3 regions of the Arthrobacter sp. UC242_113 genome follow, and region 1 is predicted to be linked to each of the others. Evidence: riboswitches for the same ligand, from Rfam matches in the RefSeq annotation. Region 1 holds a riboswitch; each other region holds the start of a gene.
What was found. Region 1 has a riboswitch for glycine ahead of cycA (D-serine/D-alanine/glycine transporter). Riboswitches for the same ligand answer to the same signal wherever they lie in the genome.
Positions count from the first base shown of each region.

Region 2: linked by a shared signal. The riboswitch ahead of ACHMXB_RS22095 (glycine dehydrogenase (aminomethyl-transferring)) and the one ahead of cycA (D-serine/D-alanine/glycine transporter) in region 1 are both predicted to bind glycine.
Region 3: linked by a shared signal. The riboswitch ahead of gcvP (aminomethyl-transferring glycine dehydrogenase) and the one ahead of cycA (D-serine/D-alanine/glycine transporter) in region 1 are both predicted to bind glycine.

Region 1 covers NZ_CP171968.1:4,047,747-4,050,005, forward strand. Annotated here, with positions in the region: gene gcvP (aminomethyl-transferring glycine dehydrogenase) at 1-815, opposite strand, end outside; glycine riboswitch at 964-1,064, opposite strand; glycine riboswitch at 1,269-1,366, shown strand; gene cycA (D-serine/D-alanine/glycine transporter) at 1,511-2,259, shown strand, end outside.
Region 2 covers NZ_CP171972.1:60,373-62,631, reverse strand. Annotated here, with positions in the region: gene ACHMXB_RS22105 (hypothetical protein) at 1-91, shown strand, start outside; gene ACHMXB_RS22100 (DUF3846 domain-containing protein) at 175-525, shown strand; partial or broken gene ACHMXB_RS22095 (glycine dehydrogenase (aminomethyl-transferring)) at 615-1,295, opposite strand; glycine riboswitch at 1,443-1,541, opposite strand; gene lysA (diaminopimelate decarboxylase) at 1,781-2,259, shown strand, end outside.
Region 3 covers NZ_CP171968.1:27,611-29,869, reverse strand. Annotated here, with positions in the region: gene gcvP (aminomethyl-transferring glycine dehydrogenase) at 1-1,298, opposite strand, end outside; glycine riboswitch at 1,488-1,586, opposite strand; gene ACHMXB_RS00120 (TetR/AcrR family transcriptional regulator) at 1,732-2,259, opposite strand, start outside.

The sequences.
Region 1 (2,259 bases):
GGGACCCCGAGGCGCTGGGCGGTTCCGACGGCGATGTCGGCGCCCTGCTCACCCGGAGGCGTGATCAGGGTCAGGGCCAGCAGGTCAGCGGCCACGGTCACCAGCGCGCCGCGCTCCTTGGCGGCGGCGATGACGCCGGTCTGGTCCCAGACCCGGCCCGAAACGCCGGGCTGCTGGAGGACGATGCCGTTGATGTCGCCGTCGGGCAGTCCCTGGGAAAGGTCCGCCACCTCGACCTCGAAGCCGAGGGCTTCGGCGCGGCCAAGCACGACGGCGATGGTCTGGGGGAGGCAGTCGGCGTCCAGGACCGTCTTGCCGTCGTTCTTCTTGTTGGCCCGGCGCATCAGCAGCACAGCCTCGGCCACCGCCGTCGCCTCATCCAGCAGGGAGGCGTTGGCGACCGGCAGTGCGGTCAGGTCCTGGACCATGGTCTGGAAGTTCAGCAGCGCCTCCAGCCGGCCCTGCGAGATCTCAGGCTGGTACGGGGTGTACGCGGTGTACCAGGCGGGGGCTTCGAGGACATTGCGCCGGATCACGGGCGGGGTGACAGTGTCGTAGTAGCCCTGGCCGATCATCTGCACGGCGGTCTTGTTCTTGGCGGCCAGGCGGCGAAGCTCGGCCAGGACCTCAACTTCGCTCAGGGCAGCTGTGAGCCGCAGGGGGTTCTCCTGGCGGATGGACGCCGGAACGGCGGTATCCACGAGGCCATCGACGGTGTCATAGCCGACGTTCTTGAGCATGGTGTCGATGTCGGCCTGGCGCCGGGCGCCGATATGCCGGTCGGCAAACGTTGAAGGAAGAGATTGAATCGTCATGAGGAACTCCAGGTTTGGCCGGCCACGTGTGGCACGGCATGGTTTGGGTTCCTCCCCGCTCTGTATTGGACCTGAGAGATTCCGCGGAGTTGGTTCTCCGCTTGCACCGTCGGTGAGCCCGGTTACCCGAACTGCTTTCCAGAGTTGCCTAGCCGCGGCGGTACGGGGGCCTGAGAGATTCCTGGGGAGGATTTGCTCCTACGGCGCCTGCCCGGTGAATGACTGGGAGGACTCTCCCGCCACGGTTCGAAAGGCTATGAAGATGTGGGGTGATTCGGCTCACAAGTTACAGGAGATTCGCGTCGAGGCCAAATCGGAGGTCCCCGTTTGACATTTCTTCGTGACGGAGACCACACTGATCCGGTGGCCAGCGGGGCTGCGCTGACCGGCCCACGCCGGAAGACGCCCGCCGTCACCACGCGAGATTTTTCTCTACATAATTGAAAAAGCTTACGATCTGCGGCGGGAGAGCCCTGCCGGTACGTTCAGCAGGCGCCGTAGGAGCAAACCCTCCCCAGGAAACTCTCAGGCCCACGTACCGCCGCGGCGAGGCAACTCTGGAAAGCAGGCAGGCGCGTCCTGTCTCACCGACGGTGCAAGCGGAAGACCATGTCCGCGGAATCTCTCAGGTCCAAGACAGAGCGGGGAGGAACCGAATCAGTGTGGCTATTGACCACCGAACGATGGAGTTCCTTATGACGATTCATCCCCCTGCCTCGACACCCAGTTCCCCAGCCGGTGAGGCTCCCCGCCTGGAGCGGCAGCTGAGCAACCGGCACATCCAGCTGATCGCCATCGGCGGCGCCATTGGCACGGGCCTGTTCATGGGCTCCGGCAAGACCATTTCCGCGGCCGGGCCGTCCGTGATCTTCGTGTACATGATCATCGGCTTCATGCTCTTTTTCGTCATGCGGGCCATGGGCGAGCTGCTGCTGAGCAACCTGAACTACAAGTCCTTCAGCGATTTCGCCGCCGACCTGCTGGGGCCTTGGGCGGGGTTCTTCACCGGGTGGACCTACTGGTTCTGCTGGGTGATTACCGGGATCGCGGACGTCATCGCCATCGCCGGGTACTCCCGCGAGCTCTGGCCCGGACTGCCGCTGTGGATTCCGGGCCTGGCCACCGTTGCCATCCTGCTGGTGCTGAACCTCGCCACGGTCAAGGCGTTCGGTGAAACCGAATTCTGGTTCGCCCTCATCAAGATCATCGCCATCGCCGCCCTGATCATCGTGGGCATGTTCATGATCTTCAGTGGTTTCCAGAGTGACGCCGGGCAGGCAAGCTTCAGCAACCTGTGGAGCCATGGCGGCTTCTTCCCCAATGAATTCATGGGTTTTGTGGCCGGTTTCCAGATCGCTGTGTTCGCTTTTGTGGGCATTGAACTGGTGGGCACCACGGCCGCGGAGGCCAAGAACCCGGAGAAGAACCTTCCCAAGGCCATCAA
Region 2 (2,259 bases), on a different replicon from region 1:
ACAGGCCCAAGGCCCCGACGACCTGCCCGAAGCCGCCGCCGAAATGCCCAGCCGCTACCGGATGCCCTGCACCCTCACGGACGCGGCCTAACCCTATCCGAGCCGGTGCCCCGCCGAGAGCGGCGGGGCACCGCACCACCCCAAGACATATCATCTGAGAGAGGACAAACCCTCATGAGCATCTGCACCGCCCTGATCATCCCCGCCGACCTGAATGAACCGGCCCGCGTGGAAACCATCGACGCCGGGTTGGAGACCCTGCAAACCCTCGTGGCCGGGAACATCGAAGCCGTGAGTGGCGATGACTGGCACTTCTACCTGAACGAGGAAGGCAAAATCCTCAACCTTCCCCCGAACCGCCGTACCGCGATGCTGGTCCTCGAAAAAACCCGGATGCTGTCAGACGTCTTCTGCGGGAACGTCGTGTTCCTGGGAGAGACCCGCGACGGGGATGAAGGCAATGTGCCCCAGCACCTGATCGACCTCGCGCAGCAGCTCTTCGGGTTGGAACAGGAAGCCGCCTAACAGGCCGGGCACCCGCTTACTCAAATGCTCAAATGAGTAAGTGGGTGCCCATCTCCGTTGGATGGGCCAGTCTGCGGGGGCGGTCCCTGATTGAAAACGCGGCCGGAGACGCCGGGCTGCTGGAGCACGATGCCGTTGATGGTGCCGTCGGGCAGGCCCTTGGACAGGTCGGCGACCTCAACCTCGAAGCCGAGCGCCTCGGCGCGGCCCTTGACGACGGCGATGGTCTGGGGAAGGACATCGGCGTCCAGGACAGTTTTGCCGTCGCGAGCGTCCTTGTTCTTGTTGGCGCGGCGCATCATGAGGACGGCTTCAGCGACAGCCGTTGCTTCATCGAGCAGTGAGGCGTTGGCGATAGGCAGCGCGGTCAGGTCCTGGACCATGGTCTGGAAGTTCAGCAGCGCCTCGAGCCGACCCTGGGAAATCTCCGGCTGGTACGGCGTGTAGGCGGTGTACCAGGCCGGGGCCTCCAGGATGTTGCGGCGGATCACCGGCGGCGTAACGGTGTCGTAGTAGCCCTGCCCGATCATCTGAACGGCGGTCTTGTTCTTGGCTGCAAGGCGGCGCAGTTCTGCAAGCACCTCAACCTCGCTCAGTGCATCTCTGAGCGCAAGCGGCTTGGACTGGCGGATCGCATCAGGAACAGCAACGTCCACCAGGCCATCAACGCTGTCGTAGCCAATGGCTTTGAGCATGCTGTTCACATCGGCCTGGCGACGCGCGCCGATATGGCGGTCAGCAAAGGATGATGAATGGGATGCGATCGTCATGAGGAACTCCAGGTCTGGCCGGCCACGGGTGGCGCGGCATGGTTGGGTTCCTCCCCGCTCTGTATTGGACCTGAGAGATTCCGCGGAAGTGGTAGTCCGCTTGCACCGTCGGTGAGCCAGGCTTGCCCGGCTGCTTTCCAGAGTTGCCTCGCCGCGGCGGTGCTTGGGCCTGAGAGATTCCTGGGGAGGATTTGCTCCTACGGCGCTGCCCGGTGATGACGGGGAGAACTCTCCCGCCACGGCTCGAAAGGCTATTGAGATGTAGGTGATTCGCTTCACACCGTAGATGAGTCAGATGTTGGTCTGCAACCTGAAAGAGAGGCACCTTAAGCTCTTCTGTACCTTGTACATAATCCCTTTCACCTATGCTCATTGATCGCGTTCGCCTGCCCTGTTGTACTGACACTCACACGAATCCCCACGGTCCCCTGGCCGCTTCCAAAGACGTCCAGCGGTAAAAACCAGAACGAGGCCTCAATCGAGTTATGTCGACGACAGAGAAAACCCAACAGTTAAAGTCTCCAATCGCCCCTGAGTGGCTTACGGTCCCCACTGAGCCGAACGAGCTCAATCCGGTGATCTGGGCCGAGGGAGTGTCTCGATCCGAGGCGGGTGAAATCACTATCGCCGGACTGCCTGTCTCTGAGCTGGCTCAACGGTTCGGGACACCCGCCTATATCATCTCCGAGGACCACTTCCGCAGCCGCGCACGGGCCTTCCGTGATGCCTTTAATGAAGCCTTTGCACCCCTGTGTGGCGGAGTGGATGTCTACTATGCGGGCAAGTCTTTCCTGTGCACCGAGGTAGCCAAGTGGGTAGCGGAGGAAGGACTGCGCCTGGATACGTGTTCCGGAGGGGAACTCGCGTTGGCAGCACGGGCTGGTATCGATGGCGTGAAGCTGGGTCTTCACGGCAACAATAAGTCGGACAATGAGATCAACCGCGCGCTCGATATGGGCATTGG
Region 3 (2,259 bases), 610 kb from region 1:
GTCGTGGTTTCATCGGTGGAGATGCCGACGGTGTCGGCGTCGATGCTGCGGAGGTTGATGCCCTTCTCTTCGGCGGCGGCGATGATGCCGGCGGCCTTGCCCGGGACGGAAACCGTCACCGTGTCGAAGAAGCTGGTGTGCAGGACGTCCAGCCCGGCGGCCTTGAGCGAGGCGGCCAGGGTCTTGGCGTGGCCATGGGCAGTTTCGGCGATCGCCTTCAGGCCTTCCGGTCCGTGGTAGACGGCATAGAAGGAGGACACGATGGCCAGCAGCGCCTGCGCGGTGCAGATGTTGGACGTGGCCTTCTCGCGGCGGATGTGCTGCTCGCGGGTCTGCAGCGCGAGGCGGTAGGCGGGGGCGCCGGCGTTGTCCTTGGAGACGCCCACGAGGCGGCCGGGAAGGGAGCGTTCCAGGCCCTTCTGCACGGCCATGTAGGCAGCGTGCGGTCCGCCGTAGAACAGCGGCACGCCCAGGCGCTGGGCCGAGCCGACGGCGATGTCCGCGCCCTGCTCGCCCGGAGGCGTGATCAGGGTGAGGGCCAACAGGTCAGCGGCCACCGTCACCAGGGCACCGCGTTCCTTTGCGGCGGCGATAACCCCGCTATGGTCGAAGACCCGGCCGGAGACACCGGGCTGCTGGAGCACGACGCCGTTGATGTCGCCATCGGGCAGTCCCTGGGACAGGTCCGCAACCTCAACCTCGAAGCCGAGCGCCTCGGCGCGGCCCTTGACGATCGCGATGGTCTGCGGCAGGCAGTCCGCATCCAGGACGGTCTTGCCGTCGTGGGCAGCCTTGTTCTTGTTGGCCCTACGCATCAGCAGCACAGCCTCAGCCACCGCCGTTGCTTCATCCAGCAGCGACGCGTTGGCGATCGGCAGGCCCACCAGGTCCTGGACCATGGTCTGGAAGTTCAGCAGCGCCTCGAGGCGGCCCTGGGAAATCTCAGGCTGGTATGGGGTGTACGCGGTGTACCAGGCGGGGGCTTCGAGGATGTTGCGCCGGATCACGGGCGGCGTGACGGTGTCGTAGTAGCCCTGGCCGATCATCTGGACGGCGGTCTTGTTCTTGGCCGCGAGCTTCCGCAGTTCGGCGAGGGTTTCGACCTCACTCAGGGCCGGGGAGAGCTCCAGCGGGGAGTCCTGCCGGATGTCTTTCGGCACTGCCGTGTCAACCAGTGCATCGACAGTCTCGTAGCCGACGGCCTTGAGCATGGCTTCGACGTCGGCCTGCCGGCGGGCACCAATATGCCGGTCGACAAAGGAGGCGGAGGCTGAATCTACGGTCAAAAGGAACTCCATAACTAAGGCGGCGCAGGGTACGCCACAGTGATTCGGGTTCCTCCCCGCTCTGTATTGGACCTGAGAGTTTCCGCGTTGCTGCGCCTACGCACAGCTCCGCTTGCACCGTCGGTGAGCACAGCATGCCCTGAACCGCCCGCGCGGTGGCGGAACATTCAATGCGGGCAGCCTGCTGCTTTCCAGAGTTGCCTTGCCGCGGCGGTACATGGGCCTGAGAGATTCCTGGGGAGGTTTTGCTCCTACGGCGCCTGCTTGTACCTACTTGCAGGACTCTCCCGCCGCAGATCGAAGGCATATTCAGTTGAGCGGTGACAGCTGTCACAGAGGCTATTCTCCTACGCCGCGATCGCGTCTGCAAACTGTGGCGGCGTGGGCTGACCCACCCCCGGCTGCGGGCAGCACCCCGCACCTACCCCCGCAGGGTGGCGCGCACCTAGCCCCGCAGCCGGTCGAGGGCGGCAAGAAGGCTCTCGACGTCGGCCGCGGTCTCCGACGGCGTTGCCGCGGGGCCGATCGACAGCATGGCGTTGAAGTAGAGCCCGTCACCCATATACAGGACTGCCTTGGCGAGGGCAGGTCCGACGTCGCGGGCGATCTCGTCGAGCCACCGCTGCTGGATGTGGGCGAACCGACGCCGGGTCTCCTCGTGCGCCACCTCGGCGAGCCTGGTCGCGGCCACGATGGCACGGTCCAGCGGGGTGTCCGCCCAGACGGACGACTTGATGAAGTAGGCGGCTGCACCCTCGGCAGCCGCGGCCATGGCCTGGGCGTCCGCCTCCGCGAACTCGTCCAGCCGGTCCAGCAGGACGCCGATCAGCGCTTCCTTGTTCGGAAAGTGGTACAGGAGCCCGCCCTTGGACACACCGGCGCGGGCAGCCACTGCGTCAAGGGTGGCGGCACGCTCCCCCACCTCGATCAGCAGGGATTCAAACGCATCGAGCACTGCGCCGCGGGCGACCGG